3 regions of the Micromonospora sp. KC721 genome follow, and region 1 is predicted to be linked to each of the others. Evidence: riboswitches for the same ligand, from Rfam matches in the RefSeq annotation. Region 1 holds a riboswitch; each other region holds the start of a gene.
The links. A riboswitch is a leader RNA that binds a small molecule or an ion and turns the genes downstream of it on or off. The one in region 1 is predicted to bind cyclic di-AMP.
Positions count from the first base shown of each region.

Region 2: linked by a shared signal. The riboswitch ahead of E1182_RS27855 (hypothetical protein) and the one ahead of E1182_RS03060 (C40 family peptidase) in region 1 are both predicted to bind cyclic di-AMP.
Region 3: linked by a shared signal. The riboswitch ahead of E1182_RS05850 (NlpC/P60 family protein) and the one ahead of E1182_RS03060 (C40 family peptidase) in region 1 are both predicted to bind cyclic di-AMP.

Region 1 is NZ_SMJY01000008.1:65,812-70,375, reverse strand. Features, by position in the region: gene E1182_RS03065 (SDR family oxidoreductase) at 1-148, shown strand, start outside; gene E1182_RS03060 (C40 family peptidase) at 568-1,143, opposite strand; cyclic di-AMP (ydaO/yuaA leader) riboswitch at 1,150-1,335, opposite strand; gene E1182_RS03055 (hypothetical protein) at 1,857-2,573, shown strand; gene E1182_RS03050 (NAD(P)/FAD-dependent oxidoreductase) at 3,042-4,421, shown strand.
Region 2 is NZ_SMJY01000257.1:2,122-6,685, reverse strand. Features, by position in the region: gene E1182_RS27865 (STAS domain-containing protein) at 1-14, shown strand, start outside; gene E1182_RS27860 (SRPBCC family protein) at 124-651, shown strand; gene E1182_RS27855 (hypothetical protein) at 723-1,781, opposite strand; cyclic di-AMP (ydaO/yuaA leader) riboswitch at 1,785-1,916, opposite strand; gene E1182_RS27850 (cation diffusion facilitator family transporter) at 2,046-2,960, opposite strand; gene E1182_RS27845 (AAA family ATPase) at 3,153-4,564, opposite strand, start outside.
Region 3 is NZ_SMJY01000019.1:23,283-27,846, forward strand. Features, by position in the region: gene E1182_RS05840 ((Fe-S)-binding protein) at 1-1,405, shown strand, start outside; gene E1182_RS05845 (NlpC/P60 family protein) at 1,759-2,775, shown strand; cyclic di-AMP (ydaO/yuaA leader) riboswitch at 2,935-3,069, shown strand; gene E1182_RS05850 (NlpC/P60 family protein) at 3,082-4,122, shown strand; gene dcd (dCTP deaminase) at 4,192-4,564, opposite strand, start outside.

The DNA.
Region 1 (4,564 bases):
GATGCTCGCACCACACCTGGGGGAAGCGGTTGCAACGGGCATCGCGGCGGCGTACATCAACCCGGCCCCACTACCGGATCCGACGCTCGTCGTCCGTGGAACCACCACTGTCCGGGCCTGGGCAGCCCGGCAGGACTGGGCCGCCTGAACCCCTCCGCTGGCCACGGCGTCGCCCGTCAGCGGCGCCGCGGCCAGCGCCGTGGCGACGAACCTTGATGGCGGTCATTGAACGTCCCGAACTCAAGCGCGCTGGCGTGCCGCCGACCGCGGATGGCATGACCACCCGGAGTGCGAGCGTGGACGCAACCGCTGCCCCGTCGCTGGCGAAGGTCAACGCCTACCGGGCGGTGAGCAGGCGCTCGCGGCGCTGGTGGTCGGCTACGCCGTGCTCGGCGGACGGTTCGAGGTCAACGGCCCTGATCGGCCGGATAGCAGGCCGTGCTCGTAACGGACTGACCGGCGCGGCGCTTGCGGCACCCGTGCGAGTGCGTGACAAAGACGCAAGACGCATCAGCCACGGCGGGGCCGGAATCGGTCCTGCCGTGGCTGATGGCGTGCTCGTCACCGTCAGGCCAGGCGCCTGACGACGTAGTTACGGCTCCAGATCTTCTGCTTGCTGACGGTCTTGCCGGTCCGCGGCGACGACCACATCTTGCCGCCACCGGCGTAGATGCCGGCATGGGTGCCGTACGAACCGGAGCGGATGATGATCAGGTCACCCGGCTTGGCGTTCGCCTTGCTGACGGCCTTGCCGTACCGCTGTTGCAGGTTCGCCTTGTGCGGCAGCTTCTTGCCAATCGTCTTCTTGTAGACGTACAGCGTGAACCCGGAGCAGTCGAAACGCTTGGGCCCGGCCGCGCCGTAGAGGTACCGCTTGCCCTTGTGCTTGGCCGCTTCGGCGACCACGCGGGTTCCGACCGCCTGCTTGGCGGCGGCCTTGACGGTCGTTGCCGCTACCGGGCGGGCCGACTGCGGGCCGCCCTGGGGCAACGCCGCCGTGACAGAGACGGCTGTGACCGCCGGAGCGGCGGAGGCGACCTGCGGCGCGCCGAGCCCGCCGGACAGCAGGCCGAGACCGACGGACAGGGCGATGCTGCCGGTGCCCAGCTTGCGCAGGCGCCGACTCGAGATGTTTTCGTGCACGGTGAAGGAATCCCTCCGGCACGCCTGCGAGGTTAGCTGTCGGGTTCGGGCGGGAAGGATTGCCCGGCCGCTGTCGCGGCTTCACCCCAAGGCCCTGCGGCCGGCCGAGTGCTGCGCGTGCCGGTCGAGGACCACGAATGTGGTTCCCCCGTCCCTGCCCCCGATTGCCTCATGGGTGGTCGTTCAGGTTCGTGGCGTCGGACCGGGGCAGGGCTCGGCGTGGTCCGGATCGGCACGAGCGGCGAGCAGGTGCACGCCGCTCATCCTTTATAGCCGCCGTTGCGTGCCGACCGTCTCCCCGTCACCGCTACTTGTTGTAGTGACCTCCGCGAGACGTGTCCGGTTTGGAAGGCCGGTGCGGCGTTTGCCGTCACGTACTGCCCCCGATGCGTTACGCAGGAGCGATATCTTGCTGTGAAGGGGGACACAGGAATGCTGAACAGAGTGTCATCTTCGCGCCGACGGCCTCGGCCGTACGCCGACTGGCGATTACCGGGAAGGGCGAGTCGCCCTTGCCGGACGGCGTGCGGATCCGAACCGAAACGGCGAGCACGGCCGCCTTCGGTCTTGGCGAAGGAGATGGATCGGTGACGAGCCGCTTCCGGTTCATCTCCACCCACCGTGGCGCCTTCGCGACATGGACCGCCCCGCCCGTGACCGGGGTGCCGACTCATCGACTGACCTCAGTTAAATTTGCGCTCCATGCTGGAGTCGTGCAGGACTCATGGGTGTACGAGCGGCGGATGGCGGACGCGATCGCCGTCGGTGACTCCTCGGACGACAAGGAGTTCTTCCGGCTGGCCGCCGCGCGGGGAGCCGCCGGTGATCACGCCGAACAGATCTGGCTCCTGCGGCAGGTCAACGAGCGTGGCAACCGGGAGGCGTACCGGCTCCTGCTGGAGGCGCTCACCGAGCACGGGACACCGGGCGACGTGAGGGACCTGCGTGGACCTGTGTCGGGCAAGGGCTGCGCCAGGAGGATCGCTCTGCACGCCGTGGCCGGGCGTCGACGGGCCGGGACTGCTGGACATGGCCGAACAGCGGCGGCGGCTGCTGATCCGGCCGCTGACGCTCCCGCCGCAGGGACGGACTGCCGGGCTCCGGTGGCGGGTCAGGCAGTCCACCGCGGTGACGGCGGCTATGGTCCTCGGCCGGAGAAGTCGACGGGTTCGCCGTTGGTCGGTATGCCTCCAGGTTGCCTTCGAACGAACAGCCGGCCGTCCCGTGGTCCGAGCGAACCTGCTACCGACCTCGATCAGATGTACCGGCTCAGAATCGGGGTCAGCCGTTGGGTGATCTTCGAGTGGCCTGCCGCGCTGGGGTGGGTGCCGTCGGTCGTGTCGCTGAACGAGATCCAATCCCCGGTGTCCACGAAGTGCACACTTCACCTGCTGAGCGCCGAGCACCCGGGCCGCTCCTTCGGACGGTGACGTTCGGGGAATCCCTGCGTCCGCCCGGCGCGCCGCGGCCGTGATCATCTTCGTGGGATTCGCGGCGGCCGGCGGTTACTGAGTCCGCCACGCCCACCACCGTCCGAACACGGCCGGGCCGATTCCCGATCGAAAAAACCCACCCGTCGTCCGCCAGTCGTCGCCTTCCCGTCGTGTCTCGATGCCTGATCGGTTGGCTCGCCCCGTCATCCTTTCGGTGCACCGAGAACCGGTCAACAATGACCGGTAGACGACTGAGATATCGCTCACGACACCGATCAGCAGAGCTGATAGTTGCGCCTTGACCAGGGGTTATGGCGACCGAAGGTCGATCGGCCCGCAGATCTGGGAAGTGGTGGAACCGCTGACGGGACATTCACTGTCAGCTAGCCGTCCATTAATTCGTTTTACCCACGGGCATGCCGTGCCGCTCACTGTAGACATCCATTCAGTGAAACGGAGTCAGCCGTGGCCACCACCAATCAGACCGGGCAGGCGATCATCCTCGGCGGCAGCATCGGAGGCCTGCTCGCCGCGCGGGTGCTGAGCGAGTCGTACGCGAAGGTGACCGTCTTCGACCGGGACGAACTGCCGGCGGACGCTGTCGACCGCAAGGCTGTGCCGCATAGCGGGCACTCGCACGGGCTGCTCGCCCGGGGCCGCCAGATCCTGGAGGAGTTCTTCCCCGGCCTGACCGCCGACCTGACCACCCAGGGGGCGGTCACCATCGACGTCCAGCGGGACGTCATCTGGGTCAACGACGGCTACCGGATTCCCCGGGTCGCCTCCGGGCTGGAAGGGCTCTGCGTCAGCCGGCGCGCCTTGGAGGCGTACGTCCGGGACCGGGTCCGGGCACTGCCCAACGTGGAGATCCGCGACAGGTGCGAGGCGTTGGGGTTGCTCGCCGACGGCGGCACGGTCGTCGGCGCGCGGGTCCTGCCCCGGGGCGGCCGGGAGGAACGCCACGACGCCGACCTGGTGGTGGACGCGACCGGCCGGGGCAACCGCGGCCCCACCTGGCTCGCCGAACTCGGCTACCAGCCGCCCGTCGAGGACCGGGTGGATCCGCGCACGGTGTACGTCTCCCGCGACTACCGCCGCACCCCGGGCGAGGCCGACTTCGCGGCCTTCGTCAGCAGCCCCTCGCCGGACGCCCCGTACGGCGGGGTGGCCATCTCGGCGGAGGGCGACCGGTGGATGGTCACGCTGCTCGGCGTCGGCCCGAACCAGGCCCCGCCCACCGACCCCGAGGGTTACCTCGCCTTCACCGCGCGGCTGCCCGCCCCGGAGTTGCACGCGCTGCTGAGCCGGGCGGAGCCGCTCGGCCCGCCCAAGCGGATGCGGCTGCCCACCAGCGTGCGCCGCCGCTACGAGCACCTCACCCGCCTGCCGGAGGGCTTCATCGCGGTCGCCGACGCGCTGTGCAGCTTCAACCCGGCGTACGGGCAGGGCATGACGGTGGCCGCGGCGGAGGCGGTGGTGCTGCGCGACTGCCTCCGGCAGGGCCGGCGGGAGCTGCCCCGCCGCTTCTTCGCCGGCGCGTCGAAGGTGGTCGACGTGCCGTGGGACATGGCCGTCGGCGCCGACCTGCGCCACCCGACGATCGTCGGGCCGCGCAGCCGCCGGACCCGCTTCCTCAACGGGTACGTCACCCGGCTGCACGCCGCCGCCGCGCGACACCCGGTCGTGGGGCAGCGCTTCCTGAGCGTCGCCAACCTGATGACACCACCGCCGGGGCTCTTCGCGCCGGGGATCGTCGCCCGGGTGCTCTGGTCCGGCCGGCGTACCACGCCGCACCCCGTCCACGCGGAGCCGGTGGCGCGGGTCGAGGAGCTGGCCACCCGCTGAGCCGGGCACCGCGGGTGGGCGGCCGGGGGACAGCCGCCCACCCGCATGACCGCCCGCCGCCGACCAGGCCGCTCACCGCGTTCTGTCGTGGCCGGTGTCGAGTTCGTGGAGGACCGATCGCTGATCGGCCTCAGCGGTACGGC
Region 2 (4,564 bases), on a different contig from region 1:
TGCCAGGGGCCTGACCCGGCGTCGCGCCGACCCACCACCGTCGTTCGCCGCTGGTCAACCGGGCCGGCCAGCGGCCCCGCCCGCCCGCGCGGGTTTCGTCTCGCCGTACCCAACCCACCTGCGTTGCCAGCCGAGTCCGCGATACGGGACGATCGGGCGACCGACGAGGAGTGGGAGGTCGGAGTGGTCCGGCGGGAGACGTTCAGCTACACGGTGCGCGCGCGCTGCTCACAGGCGGACGCGGTGGCGCTGTTGAGCGACCTGTCCCGTCAGGAGGAACTGCATCCGCTGATTCTGCGGGTACGTGAGCTGCCGCCCCGGCCCGGAGCGCGGGCCAGCTACGCGGTCACCGACCGGCTGGAACTGGGGCCCCTGCACTTCCCGGTCACCTATCAGGCCGACGTCCTGCTGGTCACCGACGACGAGATCATCGTTGAGGCCCGGCAGCAGCCCGGCACGACCGTACGCAACCACACCCGACTGCGTACGGAGGACGGCCTGCTGCGAATCGACGTCGAGATCACCCTCGCCGCCCCCGCGCCGCTGTTCGGGTACGCGTTCCGCCAGGCCCGGGCGGCGCACCTGGGGCTGGCCAGCCGCCTCGGCGACGTGCTGGACCGGCTCTCCGACGGCGGACCGATCACCGGCTGACCGAACCACCCCCGGGGCCGGGGTGGGTGCGGGGCCCGTCCGGGCGGACGGGCCCCGTGCGCGTGGTGCGGTCAGTACACCGACAGGTGGACGTGGTTGGTGTGGTCGCTGGACGGGTCGCCGTTCGCCCCGCTGTACGACTTCCAGCCGCTGCTGGGTAGCCAGATCTGCCGGTACCAGATCACGTAGAGCACGCCGAGCCGGTCGGCGTTGCGGACGTGGAACGCGGCCAGGTTGTCGCCGTACGTCCGGTCGCCGCCGGTCGCGTCCCCACCGAAGCCACCCTTCTGGGCGGCGAAGTCGCAGGCTCGCCCCTTCGGGTGCTCGCCGGACCCGCCGGGGCGGTAGCAGGAGACGTACCGGGTGAAGCCGGCGGCCTGGGTCTGTTGCAGGGCGTTGAGCATCCGGGGCGTGATGCAACCGTTGGCCGGGGTGGGGTCGTTGACGCTGCACGACTCGGGCGGGAAGGATCCGTCGGAGTTGCGTGGCGCGGACCTGGCATTGGACCGGGAGGTGCCCCGTGGAGCGCTGCTGGTGGCCCGAGGGGCGGACTGCGCGGAGGCGGCCACCTCCAGTGCCCGTTCGGCCTGTTGCTTGCGCTTGTCCATGACCGCGATCTGCTTGCGCTGCTCGACGATCTCGGTGGCCAGCGCGCTACGGGTGCGGGTGACCTCCTCCTTGGTCTTCAGGAGGTTGCGCAGTTCCCGGTCCTCCTTGCTGGCGACCGTCGCCAGCGCGGCGGCCCGGTCCAGGAAACCCTCCGGCGAGCCGCTGTTGAGCAGTGCCGACACCGGGCCGAGCCGGCCGGTCCGGTACGCCACCCCGGCGATCTCGCCGACCTTGCTGCTGCGTGCGGTCAGCTCCGATTCGACGGTCTTGAGCTGGTTGTTCAGTTCCTGCTGGCGCCGGGTGGAGCGTTCCAGCGCGGCCTTGGCGTCGAGCCAGCCCTTGCTGGCGGCGTCGAGTTGGGCGCGTAGCGCTGGGGTACCGCCCTCGTCGTCGCCGCTCGGGGCGGCGAGTCGGGTGGCGGGCGGGGCGGCGGTCACCGGCGTGGGGGCCGAGGTGAGGCCGACGGCGAGCGCCGCGACGATCGCGGCCGTCAGTCGGCCGGTGGTACGTCGTACGTGCATTCACATTCCTTCCGTCAGCCGCCGACCGGGTTAGCTGACGGGTTCGGGACGGAAGATCCCTACCGCTGGCGCGGATGCACCCCAGGTACCTGGTTCCCCGGCACGCCCGGGCGGGCGTTTAGGCGGCGGCCCCGCCGGCACCGTCGGGTGCCGCCTGGGCGGAGGCCGGAACCGAGACTACCGGTACCGGTGGGACGGATGCCCGGTTCGTGACTGAGGGTACGGGAGGTAAGCCTGTGAAAAGGGATGAACAAGTCAATTCTTCTACCACTCGACCCGACCGCACGCCCCCGGTGCCGCGCCCGGTTCGATCTGAAGGGTGGCATGGTCGATGTGGAAGTCCTCGTGCAGCGCGCTGCGGGCGGCAGCGAGCACCGCGCCGACCTCGGCACCCGGGCACATGGTCAGGTGCGCCGAAGCCACCTCCATCCCGGAGGTGAGCGTCCAGACGTGCAGGTCGTGCACCTCGGCGACGCCGGGGACGGCGGTCAACCGGTCATGCACCGCGGTCACCTGGAGGTGTTCGGGGGCGGCCTGCACGAGGATGCGAACGGCCGCGCGGCCCAGCCGCCAGGTGCGGGGGAGGATGAACAGGCCGATCGCCACCGCCACCGCCGGATCGGCCCACCACCAGCCGCCCACCGCGATCAGCAGCGCGGCACCGATCACGCCGAGTGAGCCGAGCAGGTCGCCCAGCACCTCCAGGTACGCCCCACGCAGGTTGATGCTCTCCTGGGCACCCTTGCGCAGCAGAGCGAACGCGACCACGTTGGCGAGCAGGCCCAGTACGGCGACCGTCAGCATCGGCCCGGTCCGGACCTCGGGCGGGTCGCCGAACCGCCGTACCGCCTCGATCACCACGTAGACGGCGACGCCACTGAGCAGGAGCGCGTTGCCGAGCGCGGCGAGCACCTCGAGCCGGTAGAGCCCGAAGGTGCGCTGCGGATCCCGCTCGGCCCGCCGGGTGGCGGTGATGGCAGCCAGGGCCATGCCGATGCCGAGCACGTCGGTGAACATGTGCCCGGCGTCGGAGAGCAGCGCCAGTGACCCGGTGGCGACGGCGGCGACCCCCTCGACCACCATGAAGACCGCGAGCAGGGCGAAAGCCGCCCAGAGTCGGCCCCGGTGGCGCTGCGCCGCGTTCGCGACCGCCCCGTGGTGGTCATGCCCTGCGCCCACGCCCGCACCTCTCCGTCGCCGTACCGGACCCGGTGCCAATCTATGCTGACATCGCTATGTATGCAAGTGAACGGCCGGTGACGCCCCGGGTCCGACCGCCGGCCCCCCATCGGGGGCCTCCCGGCGGTTTCCCCGGACTCCGCCCTGCCCAACCTGCCGGCGTCCGCCGGGCGAGCCGGCCAGGCCCGACGGTCAGCCCACCGGTTCCACGGTGGTGAGGCGCTGGGTGGCCCGGGACAGGGCGACATAAAGGGTACGGACACCGGAGGGCTCGGCCCGGATCTCACCCGGGCAGACCAGCACCACCCCGTCGTACTCCATGCCCTTGGCCTGGAGGCTGGTCACCACCTGCAGCCGCGCCCCGCCCCGCCCGTCCAGCCAGCCGGCCACCTCGTTACGGCGCGGCACCGGCGTGATCACCCCTACGGTGCCCTCCACCTCGGCCAACAGCGCCGCCACCGCGTCCACCGTCGCGCCGGCCAGCTCGCCCGCCGGGACGGTCAGCGCGACCGGATCCACGCCGGTCGACCGGACCGCCCTCGGCAGCGGCAGGTCCGGGTGCAGCCGGCGGATCTCCGCCGCCGCCACCGCGAAGATCTCCGCCGAGTTCCGGTAGTTGGTGGTGAGGTTGAACCGGTACCGTCTGCGCCGGCCCAGCGCCTGGTCCCGCGCCCGGTCCAGCTCCTGCGGATCGCCGGCCCACGCGGTCTGCGCCGGATCACCCACCACCGTCCAGGAGGCCAGCCGGCCGCGCCGGCCGACCATCCGCCACTGCATCGGGGAGACGTCCTGCGCCTCGTCCACCACCACGTGCGCGTAGTCGCGGTAGTCCTCCGGTCGCTCCCGGGCCGCCGCCCGGGCGGCCCGCTGCCGGTCGGCGAACGTGCTCAGCTCGCGTACCCCGCCGGTGAGACGGAACGGGTCGCGTTTCGGCTTCGCCGGCCGCACCGGCTTGCCCAGCAGCGCGTCCAGCTCGTCCAGCAGCGCGATGTCGGCCACCGTCAGCCCCTCGGTCGCCAACGACCGGTACGCCTCCGACAACAGCGTGATCTCGGCGCGGGAGAGCACACCGCCGGCGTACCGGCGCAGCCGCTCCGGCCGGGCCAGCCAACCCAGCACGTGCCGGGGGTGCAGCCGGGGCCACCAGGCCTTCAGGAACTCGCGGAACTCCGGCCGCTCGATGATCTCGTCCTCGAAGGCGGGCTGCTCCGGCAGGCGGGGGATCTCCAACCGGCGGGCCTGCGCATACAACGCGGCGAGGACGGCGTCGAACGCGGCGCGGCGCACCTCGTTGCGGCGGCCGCCCCGGGACAGTGTCCGGTCCCGGACGCCGTCCAGCTCACGGCGCTCCAGCCGGAGCAACGCACCCCGGTAGAGCAGACGCAACTCGTTCGGGCCGTCCGGGACCGCGTCGCGGACCGCGCGTTCCAGCACCCGACGCATCCGCAGCGAGCCCTTCACCGCCGCCACCTCCGGCGGATCGGTCCGGGTCGCCGACAGGCCGGGGAAGAGCGAACCGAGCGAGTGCAGGGTGGCGGTCTCCTCGCCGAGCGAAGGCAGCACCGAGGCGATGTACTCGACGAAGACCGCCGAGGGCCCGACCA
Region 3 (4,564 bases), on a different contig from region 1:
TGTCGCCCAGGTCGAGCAGTTCACCTGGAAGGGGCTGCTCGACTTCAGCACCTGCACCGAGTGCGGTCGCTGCCAGTCGCAGTGCCCGGCCTGGAACACCGGTAAGCCGTTGTCGCCGAAGCTGCTCGTGCTCAGCCTCCGCGACCACGCGTACGCCAAGGCGCCGTACCTGCTGGCCGGCGGCGGCAAGGACCTCACCGGCGAGGAGAAGGCCACCGCCGCCCAGCTCGCCCACGTGGACGTGCTGGCCCTCGCCGAGGCCGACAAGCCGCTCATCGGCACCGCCGAGGAGGGCGGCGTCATCGACCCGGACGTGCTGTGGTCGTGCACCACCTGCGGTGCCTGCGTCGAGCAGTGCCCGGTCGACATCGAGCACGTCGACCACATCGTCGACATGCGCCGATACCAGGTGCTGATCGAGTCGAGCTTCCCGTCCGAGGCCGGCGTCATGCTGCGCAACCTGGAGAACAAGGGCAACCCGTGGGGTGCCCCGCAGAACACCCGCGAGGACTGGACCAAGGGCCTCGACTTCGAGGTGCCGCGGGTCGGCGAGGTCGACGACTTCGAGTACCTCTTCTGGGTCGGCTGCGCCGGCGCGTTCGAGGACCGGGCCAAGAAGACCACCCGGGCGGTCGCCACGCTGCTCAACGAGGCCGGCGTCTCCTTCGCCATCCTCGGCGAGGGCGAGACCTGCTCGGGTGACCCGGCCCGCCGGATCGGCAACGAGTTCGTCTTCCAGATGCTCGCCCAGCAGAACGTCGAGACCCTGAACGAGGCGTTCGAGGGCCGGGAGAAGGCCAAGCGCAAGATCGTGGCCACCTGCCCGCACTGCTTCAACACCCTCGGCAACGAGTACGGGCAGCTCGGCGGCGAGTTCGAGGTGGTACACCACACCCAGCTCCTGGCCCACCTGGTCGCCACCGGCAAGCTCACCCCGGTCCAGCCGGTCGACGGCGGAGTCACCTACCACGACCCCTGCTACCTGGGCCGGCACAACCGGGTCTTCGCGCCGCCGCGCGAGGTGCTCGGCAGTGCCATCGGCGGCGGATCCGGAGACGGTCGGGGCGGCGCAGCCGTCGATTCCGGTGCAGGTCGCGACAGTGGCCTGGTCGAGATGCCGCGTAACAGCGAGCGCTCCTTCTGCTGCGGCGCCGGCGGCGCCCGGATGTGGATGGAGGAGCGGATCGGCAAGCGGATCAACGTGGACCGGGTCGAGGAGGCCATGTCCACCGGCGCGAAGACGGTTGCCGTCGGCTGCCCGTTCTGCTCGACCATGCTCAACGACGGGGTCAACGGCAAGGGCGCCGGTGAGCAGGTGGAGGTCGTCGACGTGGCCAGCGTGCTGCTGCGCTCGGTCAAGCCCGACACCACGGCGGGCCAGCAGGCCGAGCCGGTCGCGGGCTGAGGTCGTACCGCAAGGCACCGTGACCACCGCGGCGTCGGCACCCGGGGGGATGCCGACGCCGCGCTCGTGTCGGCCGGTTCGCGGCCTGCTGCCGCGCTGCGGCGGGGCGCGGCGACCCCTGGTGAGCGGCGGTTTACCGACCCCTGACGTGGCAACAGCACCAATGTATTGACAGGCGTAGTTGAAAAATGGTCGAACTACCGATTGTGTGCGGATGATTGCTTAGCCGTGAAATAGTCGAAGCCGCCTTGATTCCGCTGCGCGTTTTCCCTAATGTTGCACCGGCCGCTGTGGGTCGTCTGCCTCCGTCTTCCCCTCCGTGAGGCGCCCGGCGGTCGGTTGCAAAGGAGTCTGTGCCGGTGGCAACCATGCCCCTCCATCGTGCCGCCCAGGGTCAGCCGCCCCCTCGTCGGGCCGGTCTGCGCCGCGCTGCCCGCCGCCTGATCACCGTGGTCGCCGCCGTGGTCGTCGGCGCGGGGATGCTGGTCGCGCCGGCGCACGCTGCGCCCACACCCGAGGAGATCGAGGCGGCGATCGACAAGCAGTGGGAGCAGCTCGAACCGACCATCGAGCAGTACAACAAGGTCCGGGCGCAGCTCAAGAAGGACCGCAAGAAGGCGGAGGAACTCCAGAAGAAGATCGAGCCGCTCGCCCTGCAGACGGAGTTGGCTCTCAACCGGGTCGGCGACATGGCCTCCCGCTACTACATGACCGGTCCCTCGCAGGAGATCGGCGCCCTGCTGGTCAACGTGAAGCCGGGCACCCTCACCGAGCAGCTCACCTATCTGGACCGGCTCGCCGCGCAGGAGCGCAAGGAACTCCAGGTCGTCATCGACGCGCGGGCGAAGTTCGACGCCGAGAAGCAGAAGCTCGACGCGCTGATCGCCCAGGAGGTCGAGCAGGAACGGGAGCTGGCCGCCAAGAAGAACCAGATCAACGCGGAGATCAAGCGGCTGCAGGCGTCGATGCCGAAGACCACCGTGAAGGTCTCCGGCTGCCCGACCATCAACGGGGTGGTGAGCAGTGCCGCGCGGACCGCGATCCAGGTGGCCTGCCAGCAGGTGGGTGACCCGTACGTCTGGGGCGCCACCGGCCCGAACGCGTTCGACTGCTCCGGCCTCACCCAGTTCGCCTACAAGGCCGCCGGTATCTCCCTGACCCACTTCACCGGTGCCCAGTGGAACGAGGGCAAGGCGATCCCGCGCTCCGAGGCCCGCCCCGGTGACCTGGTCTTCTTCTTCAGCGACCTGCACCACGTCGGCCTCTACCTGGGCGGCGACCTGATGGTGCACGCGCCACGGGCCGGCAAGCCGGTCCAGGTGGCCAACATCAACAACATGCCGGTAGCCGGATTCCGCAGACCCGGCTGACCCGTTCTCCGCACCGTCGCGAACCCCCGGTCGACTCCGGCCGGGGGTTCGCCGTGTCCGGGCTCCGGCGTGTCCGATCACGGATGGTTGCTATCTGGTTACGGGCATCTACTCTGATGAACCGTCGGTCGCCGGAAGCTCCGTCCACCCGGGCGGCGACGGCCGGCACCGCCGAATCGCCCACGGGCGAGCCGGGGGCCAGGTGGTCGGGGTGAATCCGCAGCCACTGCGGTGGTGCGCTCCCTTCCCGCCCGAACCCGTCAGCCAACCCGGTAGGCGGTCGCGGAAGAAGGAGTACGGAGCCCGGTGGCACACCATGCCCCGCGGCCGCCGTCGCCCCGGTCGGCCCCGGTCGCCCGGCGTACGGTCGTGCCGCGCTCACGCTGGTCCCGCTGCACCACCGTCCTCGCCGCCCTTGCCGGCGCCGCCGTCGTCCTGGCCGGTGGCTCCACGGCGGCCCACGCCGATCCCACGGTCGCCGACCTCGAACGGCAGATCGACCGGGACTGGAACACCCTGGAGCCGCTCATTGAGCAGCACAACGCGACCCGGCAGGAGTTGGCCGCCAGACGCCGGCAGGCCGACGCGCTGGCCCGGCGGATCGTCCCGCTGCAAGCCCAGGTCGACCGGGCGATGGACCAGATCTCCGGGCTCGCCGCCCAGGCGTACAAGGGAGAGAGCTTCGCCGTCGTCAACGCCCTGCTCGGCAGCGCGTCCCCCGGCGAACTGGTGAACCAACTCGAACTGCTCGACCGTCTGGCCCAGCGGCGGCAGCGCGAGGTGCGCGCCGTACAGGACCTGCGCGACGAACTCGCCGCCAAGAAGGCGGCGCTGGACACGACGGTGGCCCAACTGGGCCGGACCGAGGCCCGGCTCGCCGTCCGGCGCAAGCAGATCGACGCCGGCATCGAGCGGCTCCAGCGGCTGCGGTTGCGGGCCTACGGCGCCGGTGCCGGCGGTCCGCTGCGTCCCGCACCCTGCCCGGCCGCCTACCCGGGCGGTCCCGCCGGGGTGGCGGTGCGGTTCGCCTGCGACCAGATCGGCAAGCCGTACCGCTGGGGCGCCGAGGGCCCGAACGGGTACGACTGCTCGGGGCTGACGCTCGCGGCCTGGGCGAAGGCGGGGGTCCGGCTGCCGCACAACGCGCGGCAGCAGCGCCGGGTCACCGCCAGCGTCAGCCGCACCGACCTGCGCCCCGGTGACCTGGTCTTCTACTACACCGACCTGCACCACGTCGGGATGTACGTCGGTGCCGGCTGGGTGGTGCACGCCTCCCGGGCCGGGATGCCGGTGCGGATGAAGCGGGTCGACGACGGGCCGGTCCACAGCTACGGCCGTCCGGGCTGACGCCGCTACCGGGCCTGCGGCCGGCAAGGTCGGTGCTGGCGCCGGGTCTGTGGCCGGCGGGGCCGAGCGTCAGCGGGTCGGCCAGGTGCGCCAGTTCTGCCAGGACCGGCTCGGGGTCGGCCCCCGCTGCCCCTGGTACCGCGAGCCGTAGACCTCCGACCCGTACGGGTGCTCGGCGGGCGACGACAGGCGGAAGATGCAGAGCTGGCCGATCTTCATGCCCGGCCAGAGGGTGATCGGCAGGTTCGCCACGTTGGACAGCTCCAGCGTCACGTGCCCCGAGAAGCCCGGGTCGATGAAGCCGGCGGTCGAGTGGGTGAGCAGCCCGAGCCGGCCCAGGCTCGACTTGCCCTCCAACCGTCCCGCGAGTTGGTCGCCCAGCGAGATCACCTCCAGCGTGGAGGCGAGCACGAACTCACCGGGGTGCAGCACGAACGGCTCA